DNA from 3 places in the Sporosarcina sp. FSL W7-1283 genome. Region 2 is predicted to be linked to each of the others. Evidence: predicted binding sites of a transcription regulator. Region 2 holds the regulator's gene; each other region holds the start of a gene.

Region 1 (4,545 bases), 240 kb from region 2:
TGAAGTTATCCGCCAACGAAATCCTATCTACTATTATATCAGCGAGAACACAGGCAGAGAAAGTGTGATGCTTTTATGTAAAGCAATGGTGACAAAGATTTGTATCACTTGCACCTTACAGTTTTAAAAAAGTAATCACCCGCTGTAATAGCAGAATGATTACTTTAAGTACCTTTTTAACTGGTCAACTGCTTACGCATGTCAGTTGACCAGTTGTTGACGCATCTCGCCTCTTTACTGAAACAGCATTCATTACACTTTCTGTACTACAACTTCTTCTTCTACAACATCCACGTTAACTTTTTCTACATTTTCTTCTTCTAAAAGAAGGTCTGTCAATGGATCTTCAATTTTCTCTTGGATCACTCTGCGTAATGGACGGGCACCGAAACGCTTGTCGTAGCCTAATTTAACTAACGCTTGTTTTGCTTCTTGAGTGATCGTAATATCGATTTGCTTTTCCTGGATGGCGGCTTGTAAATCCATCAGCATCAAGTCCACTATTTTCAGGAGATCCTCTTCTGTTAACTCATTGAACGCAATAATCGCATCGAAACGATTAAGAAACTCTGGTTTGAAGTAATCGCCTAAAGTTTCAAGCATAGTTACGGATTCATGTTCTGTTCGGTTGAATCCTACACTTACTTTTTTCACGCCTGTACCGGCATTGCTCGTCATAATAATGACCGTATCTTTAAAGCTGACAGTGCGACCATGTGAATCGGTCAATCGGCCATCCTCCATAATTTGCAAGAACATATTTTGCACATCAGGATGTGCTTTTTCAATTTCATCGAGCAATAGAATGGAATAAGGATTTCGTCGGATTTGTTCGGTCAATTGACCAGCTTCCTCATGACCGACATACCCTGGAGGTGAGCCAATAATTTTAGACACCGCATGTTTTTCCATGTACTCACTCATGTCGAGACGAATTAACGCATCGCGCGAACCGAATAATTCTTCTGCCAAGACTTTCGTAATTTCTGTTTTACCGACACCCGTAGGACCAACAAACAGGAAGGATCCAATCGGACGGTCTTTTGATTTGAGACCAGCTCGGCTACGGCGAATCGCTTTTGCAATTTTATCGACTGCTTCTGCTTGACCGATAACTTGTTTGCCAAGGTTATCCGCAAGTCCTTTCATTTTTGCTTGTTCTGCCGCCTGTAGCTTTGTTACAGGGATTCCCGTTTTCTCTTCAATAATTAGCTCGATATCCGCGACAGAAACTTCTGCATATTTCATTTCACCATTCTGTTTTGAAGCTTCCAATTTTTCCTGCAGCTGCATCTCTTCCTGACGTAAACTCGCCGCTTTTTCATAATTCTCCTGCTCAGCCGCTCGCTCTTTTTGTTGGATCACTTCCTGAAGGCGAGTTGTAAGAGAATCCGAATTTGAGGACATCAGTGTAAGGTTTAAACGAGCACCCACTTCATCCATCAAATCAATCGCTTTATCCGGTAAAAAACGATCTTGAATATAGCGTTGCGATAAGTTCACAAAAGCATGCACTGCTTCGTCTGGATAGTGCACTTCATGAAAATCTTCGTAACGGTCCTTAATTCCGTTTAGAATTTTAATCGTATCTTCAGCGGATGGCTCCTTTACGAGAATCGGTTGGAATCGTCGCTCAAGTGCTGCATCTTTTTCAATTTGACGGTATTCTTTCAAGGTTGTAGCCCCAATGAGCTGTAAACTGCCTCGTGCCAGTGCCGGTTTTAGAATATTACCCGCATCCATCTGCGATCCTTCTGCAGTTCCTGCTCCTACGAGCAAGTGAATTTCATCCACGAACAAAATGACATCTTCTCGTGTTTCCAGCTCTTCAATTAGCTGTTTCATTCGTTCCTCAAATTGACCACGGATTCCAGTATTGGTGACGAGAGACGCAACATCCAGCACATACACTTCTTTGTTCATCAATTTCACCGGCACATCGCCCTCATAAATCTTTAAGGCAAGCCCTTCGGCAATTGCTGTTTTACCGACACCTGGTTCCCCAATCAGCACAGGATTATTTTTGTTTCTTCGGTTTAATGTTTCAATAACACGTTTTACTTCCTGATCTCTTCCGATGATAGGGTCAATTAATCCGTCCCTTGCGACATTTGATAAGTTTTTACCAAGTTGGTCCAACAAACCCGGGGTTTGATTTTCTTCTGTTTGTCTCACTTTGGTCTGTGCTTTTTTCCCGCCACTCGCTTGGAAAAAGTTATTTGCTTCAGTATTGAATGTCGGCACTTTCCCTGCTGTCAATTGACCTTGCATTTCTTGAAAGCACATATGGCAAATATGCATTTGCATCGCTTGGTGATTCACTTGGAGTCTCAAACTCATCGTTGCTTCGTTGTTTCCACAGTGTTGGCATCTCATAATTAGTTCCTCCTTATGATTTTCTTTTATATAAGACAATGGATGTTGACTTTGACTATATTTGACCTAGTTTTTATTTTATACTGACCTTCTTTGACTTTCAAGAAATTTGCTCGTTTTCATCGCTTATCAGTATTGTAGATATGCACTTATAGATTTTGTATAGACACACTAGCGACACCTTACACCCTTTTATTACTTCCCATCCTTTTCATGCTTAAATATGCCATGAAAATACCCTTTTCTTTCTTCTAATTAGAGAGAAAAGGGTACATTTCGTTTTAATTATTCTTCATTTGTTACGTTAATCAATAACAGATAAACCTTATTGTATTCAACTTCGCCCCTCTAAATTTTTGGCTGTCGCACTTTTCTCAACTTGATTCTGCTTCTTATACGTACCAAAGGCTTTGTCTACAGATGTATGCGTTACACCGAACCAGTAGTTTTCATTTTTAAAATGGTGCCAGAGATGCGCTTTCTTTATTTTCTTTCCTATTTTTGTGCGTGGTTGAATTGGCTTATGCGCGATATAATGCTTCCATTCATAATACAAAAAATAAGCCATGATCCCAGCAAGAAAAGCCATCGTCAGCTGCAGATTCGCTGTTATTGAATAAAAGATAATTGAAGCAATGATAAAATTGGGTAGACTGAACCAAACTGGTAAGAATAATAACTTCAAATTATTAGGATCTACATGATGATCGAAATGTAAGCGCTTGATCATTTTCAGTAAAAAAGGGGTTGTCGGTGTTTTCATATGAAATAGAAATCTGTGAATTAAATACTCACTTAACGCATATGCCGTCATCCCAATTATGAAAGCAATCCAAGTTCCAATTTGCAACATATTTAAAATGGTGTAGATAACGAGCGGAAAAAACAGCAAAAGCATTATCAAAATATCGGGAAAGGCAGCAAACTCTTTATAATACTTTGCATTCATTTAATTTCCCCCAAAATCATATTCTCATCCTGTTTTTTTCAGTAGAAATATGGCGATCCCACAAAGCATAACATTTTCGCATCATCGAATGTGCAAGTTCTTCTGCTTGTTGATAGTCCCCTTTTAGTGCTACCTCCATCAATTTTTTATAGTAATTTAATGAAGCTTTTCGACAAAAAGAAAGGGAGAAGTATTTCATAGCCATTTTAACATAGACAGGTTCAAAGCTATTTAGTGTTAAAGAAAAAATTGGATTTTCCGATAATCTTGCTAATTCTTTCTGCATCTTCCAATCATAGAGCGCAAACTGCTCCTTACAATCTATCAATTCATCCACTTGAGATAGTATGGAGACGACTTTTGGATGGTTTTGCATGACAGCTTTTTTGACATATTGCGGTGTCAATGCAATTCGTAATTCCAAAAAGTACAGAACGAAAGTATCTGGTATATGATCAAAATGCTGTACAATATCTATAATTGTCGTAATGTTTCCATCATGCCAATAATCATTCACAATTGCCGGTTGGCCTTTTCTTAATGTTAACCAACCTCCATAATTTAAACGTTGTAGAATCTCCCTAATTGCAGGCCGTCCCACCTGATAAATTATTGCCAGCTCTCTTTCTGTCTCCATCTGGCTTCCTGCTGAAAATTCTCCCTGAATAATTGCTTTGATTATCTCTTTTTCAATATTTTTTGTTCGACTCATTGAATCCCCCCTCTTGGTAAGACCAAAAGTTTTCTTTGGTATTACCAACACTTTATAATATTCTGAAAAGATAGTCAATATGATAATTTTATTTGAACCATATATGTTGAATTATAGTTTTTACATGAGTTTGTTCAGAAATGGACACTCAGTTGATTGGAGTGGAAGGCGACGAAAAGGAAAAATATACTCCCAACGCTTTGCTTATGCTCGCAGGAGTGAAGCGACGAGGAGGCTCGCCTGCGCCCCCCCGGAAAGCGTCCGCCTGGTACGGAGATCAACGGGTTCTACGTTTTACTTTGAGTGTGAGTTATTTATTTTAGTTTATATAGTTATATAGTAGTCGCTGAATTGTTTGAGATCCGGTATTCTTCACTAATAGCAAAAGAAGCCTCTCAAAAGTCTAATGACTCATGAGAAGCTCCTTTTCACTATTTACTCAACCGAATTTAATATATTGTAGAAATGCCTGCTGAACCGCATATACTATTTCTCTCTTTTCATATCA
Region 2 (4,545 bases):
TTCTTCATAAATAGAACCTATTCTATGTTATGCCAGTTGAATCCTCATTGCTTTAATCCTTCACTCTATACCTATTCATATCATTTCATAAAAAGCCGTAATTTAAACCTCAATACTGACTTTGACTATCTTTGATTAACTATAAATCCAAATTGACGATCTTGCAAAAAGTATGCTCAGGACTTTTCAGAATTGTTTCCTGGAGCTTGCGTACATTCAATTCCTAAGCGATCACGGAATAATTTTGCACGAAATACGTCGCGTTGGTCTGATGTTAATTCTGTACCCGCATATTGCTGAAGGAAACCTGGCTGCATGAAAATCATTAATTCATTTAAAATTGCCATGTCTAAATTTTCTATGATACCTAAATCAATACCCAAACGGACATCGGACAAACATCTGGCTGCTTCTGCGGAAGGTAGTATACGGGCATGAGTAATCGTACCAAGCGAACGGTAAAGCCGATTTTCCAAATGGACCTGTGATTTCGCTAATAATATTTCACGGGACTTTTTCTCGTGTGCAATCAAACGCTTTGATATATTGTCCAGATCCTTCAATATTTCTTCTTCAGACTTGCCAAGTGTTGTTTGATTGGATATCTGATAAATATTTCCAAGGGCTTCACTGCCTTCTCCGTAGCTACCGCGCACCACCATCCCAAGACGTGATATTGCAGGAATAATCCGTTCAATTTGCTTGGTGATGGTGAGAGCCGGTAAATGCATCATGACAGATGCCCGCATACCGGTTCCTGTGTTGGATGGACAACTAGTCAAATAGCCAAACGTCTCATCAAAAGCATAATCCAAGTTTCGTTCTATCTCGCTGTCTACTTGATTCGCCTGCTCATAGGCAGTATCGATTTGAAAGCCAGGATAAATACATTGGATACGTATATGGTCTTCTTCATTCACCATAATACTGATTGTTTCATCTTCTGAAAGCAGGACCGAACCGTATTTATCTGGGTCGATTAACTGTGGGCTTACCAAATGTTTCTCAACTAATATTTGTCTCTCAAGAGGTGATAGGTCTGACATCGACGTGCCCGCAAAATGATGCTCTTCCATAGTAGCCACCGCTTGGTCAACTGCTTCATTGACACGTTTAGCGTCTTCTTCAGAAGCACAAATAGGGAATAGGTAACTTTGCAGGTTGCGTGCTAATCTGATTCTTGTAGATAGGACGATATCCGAATGTTCTCCCTTTGCCACCATCCAGCCTGTCAGCTCTTGTTTGATGAATTTTTCAAATGACATGTTGATCGTCACCTCCATCGGCCAATTGCTTTTTTACTGTATTGGCTTCATCTCGTAATACGGCAGCTTCTTCAAAACGCTCAGCTTCTACCGCTTCCTTCATTTTTGTGCGGATGTCCTCTAATTGTTTTTTCAAAGCAAACCGTTCATTGAAGGAGACTGGTACCTTACCACCATGATTTGTATTGCCGTTATGCAATTTAGCAAACACTCGTGGCAGCTGCTCGCGGAAAGTATCGTAGCACGTCGCACATCCAAATTTCCCAATGTCTAAAAACCTATGAAAAGTCAGTCCGCAACTCGGACATTTGGGGCCATCAGGCAAAGTCTCATTCGACTTTTGACCTTGTAATAATTCTGAACCTCCAAGCCAATGTGCCAGAAATTGTTGAATGGACAACGGCTCTTGATCAGGGCTGAATGAAAATGTCTGGGAGTAAAACGCACATTTATCACATAAATGCCGCTCTGTCGTGCCATTCATTGTCTCTTGTTTAAAAACCACAGTGGCCGGACGTTCTTTGCAGTTTTCACAAAGCATTTATCATCACCTCATTCTACTTCTTCATAAATCAATGTGACTAACATGGCGCGGAGTATTCGCGAACGCAATGCATCTCGTTCAGGAAGCATATAGCGCAGTGTGGCTCGACCTACCGCAGCTAACATAAGTTTGGCTTCACGCTCTGTAATCACTTCTTCTTCAATCAAACGAATAATTACATCTTCAGCCATCGTAGAGGATGCTCCCGCTTCCAAACTTCCCAGCGCTTGCTCGAGCAAGTCCTTCCGTGAATTCGTCTGCACCCGATAAATCCGAATGTATCCACCGCCTCCGCGTTTTGACTCTACTGCGTAGCCTCTCTCGACTGTGAAGCGAGTTTTGATTACGTAGTTGATCTGCGAAGGAACACATTGGAATTTCTCGGCGACTTCATTCCGTTTGATTTCAACAGAGGCACTGTCTTCCTTTTCGATAATGGACTTCAAATACCCTTCAATAATGTCAGAAATGTTCCGCATCTCGTCACCTCGTTTCTGCTCGTTCTCTTAGTTGACTTTGACTATCTTTGACTTGATTGTATCGCAGAAAATGCGTGAGATGCAATTGATTTGTTTTAATATGTATGTTTGATTTTTTTGCATGTCTTGCGTTAGGCTGTCTCTCTACATGGAGGATTATTCAAGATCTTTTCATGTTTTTCATTGAACGAAAAAAACCACGCAAGCTGTCTGCGCGGTTAGATCTCTCTTATATAGTCATAGGTTCTTTCTTCAATGGTTCCAAGTCCACTTCAAAGCCCATATCTTCTAACATTTGTTGGTCTTTGTCGTTTTCCTGACCCGATGTTGTCAAATAGTCACCGATGAAGATAGAGTTTGCAGCATATAAGCCAAGTGGTTGAAGGCTGCGAAGGTTCACTTCGCGTCCACCCGAAATTCGTATTTCTTTTGTTGGATTGATGAAACGAAATAGGCTAAGTACCTTCAAGCAATAGCGCGGATCCAGTTCAGAGGTCCCTTCTAGCGGCGTCCCATCCACGGCGTGCAGGAAGTTGACTGGAATGGAGTCTGCATCGAGTATCCGCAGGCTGTGTGCCATGGAAATGACATCCTCTTTTGTTTCACGCATTCCGACTATTACGCCAGAGCAAGGAGATATTCCCGCTTCCTTTACATGTCCTACTGTGTTTACACGATCATCGTATGTGTGCGATGTAGTGATGCTTTCATGGTGTTCGGCAGAGGTGTTCAAGTTGTGATTGTATCGGTCTACACCTGCTTCTTTCAAGCGTGCGGCTTGTTCTGGCTTCAGAATGCCTAAACATGCACAAACGGTCATTCCTTTATGTTTCTCTTTAATTTTCTTGACGGAATCAATAACGATTTCAAGCTCACTAGCCCGAGGTCCTCGTCCACTTGCCACGATACAATAAGTGCCCGCTTTATTTGCAGCAGCTCGCTCTGCACCTTGTAATATTTCTTCTGATTTCATCATTGCATACTTTTCAACCGGTGCTTTTGACACAATCGACTGGGCACAGTAGCCACAGTTTTCCGGGCACAACCCCGACTTCGTATTGATGATCATATTAAGTTTTACTTTGTTTCCATAGTAATGGGATCGGATCGAGTACGTCGCATGAAGCAGCAACAGCAAATCTTCATCCGGACTATTTAATATTGAAAGCGCTTCCTCATTTGTTAATACGTGACCTTTCAAAACTTGGTCAGCCAGCCTTTGATAGTTCGTCAAAATGAATGCCTCACTTTCAAATGTTTTGAAATTCTAAATGCGAATATTCCCGCCAGTACGGCTAGCACAATATCCTTCGGTAATGGAGGAATCATCCAAAGCCATGCAATTTTGTACGTAAACACCTCTGGCGCCGCAGCCCAAACTTTATAGGCGACATACATCCAGTTCGTACCCAATAAATAGTTGATTGCTGTCGCAACAAGTGATGCAATAATATAAGATGGCAGTGTATTCTTACGCTCCACGATTTTACCTGCTACATAAGCAATCAAGATGAAAGTAACGATAAAACCAAATGTCGGGCTTAAGATTTGGCCAAATCCACCTTGAAACTTAGCAAATACAGGAGCCCCTGCAAGGCCGACCATCATATAGACAGTCATCGACAATGCACCAAGACGGCTACCCAATAACAATCCTGACAAAACAGCGAAAAATGTCTGCAATGTAATAGGTACTCCCCCGACTACTAAAAATGGTATGAAAGAAGTGATATTAGCCCCAATCATCATTAAAGCAGCAAACATTCCACTATATACAATTGACAATGTACTGAATTTACTTTGCGGACGTCCTTCCGAAGCTGTCGTCATCATGACACCTCTTTCTATTTTGAGTTACTATAAAAATAGTAATGGTTGACTCATTAATTGTCAACTCGTTTTTAATTTAAGTTAACTAATAATTTATGGAACATCTTATATGTAAGGAATGACACCCTTTTCTTATCCAATAAGGCAGAAAGAAACAGACAAGACCCACATCTACCCCTGCTGGCAATTTCTTAGAATGAACAAAATGCTTTCTCTGCAAAAAAAGAACTACCCGGGAAGTCAGATGAACATGACTTCTCGGGCAGCTCCTATTTCTTTTTATCGACTTTGTCTTCTTTTTCTTTCCTGAAAAGAAAAAAAGCAAGTACACCACTTAATGCAGCGGCGCCAAAGGTAATCCAAACACGCGAATCCCACGGTACTTCTTCATAATTATTCTCCAACATAATCCAGGCAAGCGTGCCGA
Region 3 (4,545 bases), 2.6 Mb from region 2:
ATTATTTCATCGTTTTGACCGGCTATGGTATGATGAAGTTTGAAATAGACTAGTCGAGGTGAAAATCATGCAATATATTATGACATTTGTTTGGTCATTCCTATTAGTTGCCATGTTGAACTATGTTGCAGGTTCAATTGTCGAGGCACCATTTGACTTCATGACAGGTGTAATCGTCTCTATCGTTATGGCTGTTGTTGTACTTATTATCACAGCAATTATCCCTGATGAAGCTCCAGCAGACGTATAACACATAAAAAGCGTAAGAACTATTGACAGTTCTTACGCTTTTTAAAATTTCACAGATTAATCTTTCTTGATGAGCTGAACAACTAATTGTCCATCTTCCATCGACAATTGAATTTGTTCGTCTTCCTGCAGACTACCTCTAATCACTTCTTTAGCGACCTTCGTTTCCACATGACGCTGAATAAATCGCTTCAACGGCCGTGCACCAAAATCCGCATCTGCACCTTCCGCCACAATCCAGTTCACGACGTCTTCATCGTAGCTTAACGTCGCATCCTGCATTGCCAAACGTTCCACTAAATCACCCAACATTTTGCGGGTAATCGACTTGAACGAGTCCGCCGTTAACGAGTGGAAGATAATGATGTCATCCATCCGGTTCAACAACTCGGGTTTAAAATGGCGGCGTAACTCTGCCATAATCAAGTCTTCTTTTGCATGATCTCCGTCTTCTAAGTTGCCTTCTAATAAATAAGCAGAGCCGATATTGGATGTCATAATCACAACGGTATTCGTAAAGTTGACCAACCGCCCTTGACTGTCTGTTATCCGACCGTCATCCAAAATCTGCAGCAAAATGTTCGCCACATCTGGATGCGCCTTCTCGATTTCATCCAGCAGCACGACAGCATACGGGTTTCGTCGAACAGCCTCCGTTAATTGACCGCCTTCTTCGTAGCCGATATATCCTGGAGGTGCCCCAACAAGACGTGACACACTATGCTTCTCCATATATTCAGACATGTCGATCCGGACGAAATGATCTTCAGAATCAAATAAAGTGGCAGCCAGCGTCTTCGCCAATTCCGTTTTCCCGACACCAGTCGGACCTAAGAATAAGAACGATCCAATCGGCTTATTCGGATCTTGAATTCCTGCACGTGCACGCCAAACAGCTTCCGTCACGAGCTGCACCGCGTTATCTTGACCAATAACGCGTTCTTTCAATGTTTCATGCAAACGAAGTAACTTCTCCCGCTCACCTTCCACAAGTTTCGTCACAGGAATGCCTGTCCAACGGGCTACGATGGAAGCAATTTCTTCTTCCGTCACTTCTTCACGCAACAAACGAAGGTCCTGACTTCCTTCCAATGGACTCTCAAGCGCTTTTAATTCTTTTTCCAATTCAGGAATTTTACCATACTGCAATTCAGCAGCTTTATTCAAATCAAAACGAGCTTGCGCATCTTCCAGTTCTCTTCGATAGCGATCGAGTTCTTCCCGCTTGCTCTGAACTTCCTTCAGTGCTGTTTTTTCAGAATCCCACTGCTCACGCATATCTTTAGATGAATCTTTCAGTTGCTGCAACTCTTCTCGCAGCGTAACCAATCGAGATTGACTCATGGAATCTTTTTCTTTCCGCAAAGCCTGCTCTTCAATCTCGAGTTGCATGATTCGGCGAGTTACTGCATCTAATTCTTGCGGCATCGAATCGATTTCTGTCCGAATCATCGCGCTAGCTTCGTCAATCAAATCGATCGCTTTGTCGGGCATGAAACGCTCGGTTAAATAACGATCCGATAACGTGGCGGCAGCGACCAAAGCACGGTCATGTATCCGTACACCGTGATGCAGTTCAAAACGTTCTTTCAATCCTCGCAAAATTGAAACGGTATCTTCAACAGATGGCTCGCGCACCATCACTTGTTGGAAACGACGTTCTAATGCTGGATCTTTCTCGATATACATACGATACTCATCAAGCGTTGTCGCACCGATACAGTACAGCTCACCTCTAGCAAGCATCGGTTTCAGCATATTCCCTGCATCCATCGCGCCCTCCGTTTTCCCCGCGCCGACAATCGTATGAATTTCATCAATAAATAAGATTATTTCGCCATCGCTGTCTTTCACCTGCTTGAGGACACCTTTAAGACGTTCTTCAAATTCTCCCCGATACTTGGCACCTGCAATGAGCGCACTCATATCCAGTTCAAAGATTTTACGGTCCTTCAAACCTTCCGGCACGTCACCTTTGACAATTCGCTGTGCCAACCCTTCAACGATTGCAGTTTTACCAACACCTGGTTCCCCGATTAGCACAGGATTATTTTTTGTTTTTCTAGACAAAATTCGGATCACATTTCGTATTTCTTCATCCCGGCCAATGACCGGATCCATTTTTCCATTTTTCACTTCATCAACAAGATTACGACCAAATTGCTCAAGTGGTGAGCGCTGGTCTTCTTGTACACCATCCATACGCATAAACATCCACCTTTCGTTTGTTTGACTTTGACTATCTTTGATTAATTTAATTATAGTCTCTTTTCTACGAGAAGTAAATTGATTTGCTTAGTTAAGAGTTACTTTATTATGTGGTTATTTCCCATAAAAAAACCGTTTGCATTATGCAAACGGCCAATATAATTTTTACACCAATTTCCGCGGCGCCACGACAACCCCATCTTCATCTGCGTAGACATAGTGTCCGGGAATCCATTCGACATTTCCGAAATGAAGGACTTCTCCACTTTGACCTTCGCCTCGTTTAATACTTTTCACTGGCATGCTGCCGATTGCCATGACTCCGATTTCTTGTGTGCCGAGATCTGCCGTATCACGTGCACATCCATAGATGATAACGCCAGCCAGTTTTCGATTTTGCGCAATTTCGCCAAGCATGTCCCCCATTAATGCGCAGCGCTTTGAGCCTCCTCCGTCAACAACGAGTACATTGCCTTCAGGAATCGTTTGCAGTGCTTCTTTTACCAAGACATTGTCTTCGAAGACTTTAACTGTGGAAATCGGCCCCGAGAATCGTTTGTGTTTGCCGTAGGAGTTGAATTCCACGGTGCATACTTGTAGTTCGTTGATGAAGTCATCGCATAAATCTGCTGTTTTTACTAACATTTCCCTATTCCCCCTACTAGATACTGTTTAACGCTACATCCTTCATATTCGACAAAATTTTGCAATTCCTTCTTTTTCATAGACTGAAATAAAAGATTACAGGGCGAGTAGTCCGAGGGATGGCGGTCCGGGGGATTAAACCAAAGACGTGCTCACAACGCTTCGCTTATGTTCGCAAAAGCCGTTCTTCGTTACGGCTTTCGCTCTCTGGTAGCCGCTTTCCGTGGGGCGCGGAAGAGTCGCCGGTAAGCGTACCGTCTGGAGCGTAAATCCCGTTCCACTCACACCGTCTGTTTTTATTTTAACAGAACAAAAAAACCATACCACAAAGAGTATGGTTCGGGGATGCATATTAGCGTACGCCAAGTGCCATCTTAGCGTAACGGGACATATTATCACGGGACCACGGCGGGTTCCAGACAATGTCTACTTCTGTATCTTTTACTTCGGGAAGTTCCATTAACTCCTGTTTGATGTTGGCTACAATTTGCGGCCCCATTGGACAGCCCATGGAAGTCAATGTCATCGTGATTTTTGCCAGGCCTTCATCGAGCAGCTCGGCGTTATACACTAATCCTAAGTTGACGATATCGACGCCTAACTCCGGGTCAATGACGTTTTCCAACGCGCCAAACAGGTAATCTTTGATTTCATCTTTGCTCATCGGAATGCTCCTCTCTGTTATGTGCTATCTTCATCTTACCAACATACTACCTTGCAATCAAATGCTGTGCAAGCCAATCGACTGACGCAAGCATGCCGGGACGCGAAACAGCATGACCTGATTCCTCTTCCGGCATCCAGCCTAAACGTTCCGGATGGTCTTTATAGTCTTGCTGAATTTCAGAATAAAATTCATTTGTAAGCTCAAACGGCACAAGTGTATCCTGCTCACCGTGCCACATGAAAATCGGACGACGATTCAATCTGTTTGGATTTTTCGACAAATCCACTTGCTCCAATGCAGCAAAAAGTTGCTCGCGTTCCGCTGAGGTAACCGGTAATTCTTTGCCAGCACGTTCCGCATAAGCGATCTGTCCTTTAGCAAGTCGTGTAAAAGCTGGAGAACCCATCATAACGGAAGCTGCATCTATCCAGTCATAGCTCGCGAGGCAGCCGAATGTCGTGATGCCGCCCATAGACGTTCCACCGACACCGATTGACGTACTATCCTCTACTAAATCTCTCGCTTTCAACTCTTGACGGATCACGTCTGCTTCCTTAATTGAAGTTAAGACAATTTCCCAAAACCGCATTTGCAGTTGAAATTCATCTGTCGATTCTGAACGTGCTCCATGCAATTTCGCATCCGGCAAAATTACTCGGATTCCTTGCTTCGCTAAATTGTAAGCATAATGCAAGTTATGTTCTTTAGCGCTCATGAATCCATGAAAAAAGATGACCGTAGGAATATGTTCTTGGTCTTTGGATTGTTCTACGATA

The links. The regulator CtsR, encoded in region 2, represses protease genes until heat stress. The targets are predictions, from matches to a motif close to ATGGTCAATAAAGGTCAAACA.
Region 1: the regulator CtsR is predicted to act here: its motif matches at 2,425-2,445, upstream of MKY93_RS17790 (ATP-dependent Clp protease ATP-binding subunit).
Region 3: the regulator CtsR is predicted to act here: its motif matches at 2,476-2,496, upstream of MKY93_RS05075 (ATP-dependent Clp protease ATP-binding subunit).

What each region holds. Positions count from the first base shown of each region.
Region 1 covers NZ_JBBOOL010000001.1:3,399,389-3,403,933, forward strand. Annotated here, with positions in the region: gene MKY93_RS17790 (ATP-dependent Clp protease ATP-binding subunit) at 253-2,376, opposite strand; gene MKY93_RS17795 (sterol desaturase family protein) at 2,711-3,325, opposite strand; gene MKY93_RS17800 (GntR family transcriptional regulator) at 3,342-4,037, opposite strand; gene MKY93_RS17805 (GGDEF domain-containing protein) at 4,524-4,545, opposite strand, start outside.
Region 2 covers NZ_JBBOOL010000001.1:3,642,787-3,647,331, forward strand. Annotated here, with positions in the region: gene MKY93_RS19115 (protein arginine kinase) at 177-1,265, opposite strand; gene MKY93_RS19120 (UvrB/UvrC motif-containing protein) at 1,255-1,770, opposite strand; gene MKY93_RS19125 (CtsR family transcriptional regulator) at 1,818-2,288, opposite strand; gene bioB (biotin synthase BioB) at 2,518-3,522, opposite strand; gene MKY93_RS19135 (biotin transporter BioY) at 3,519-4,121, opposite strand; gene MKY93_RS19140 (hypothetical protein) at 4,388-4,545, opposite strand, start outside.
Region 3 covers NZ_JBBOOL010000001.1:1,089,704-1,094,248, reverse strand. Annotated here, with positions in the region: gene MKY93_RS05080 (YjzD family protein) at 68-250, shown strand; gene MKY93_RS05075 (ATP-dependent Clp protease ATP-binding subunit) at 307-2,457, opposite strand; gene rraA (ribonuclease E activity regulator RraA) at 2,623-3,102, opposite strand; gene MKY93_RS05065 (metal-sulfur cluster assembly factor) at 3,455-3,766, opposite strand; gene MKY93_RS05060 (dienelactone hydrolase family protein) at 3,813-4,545, opposite strand, start outside.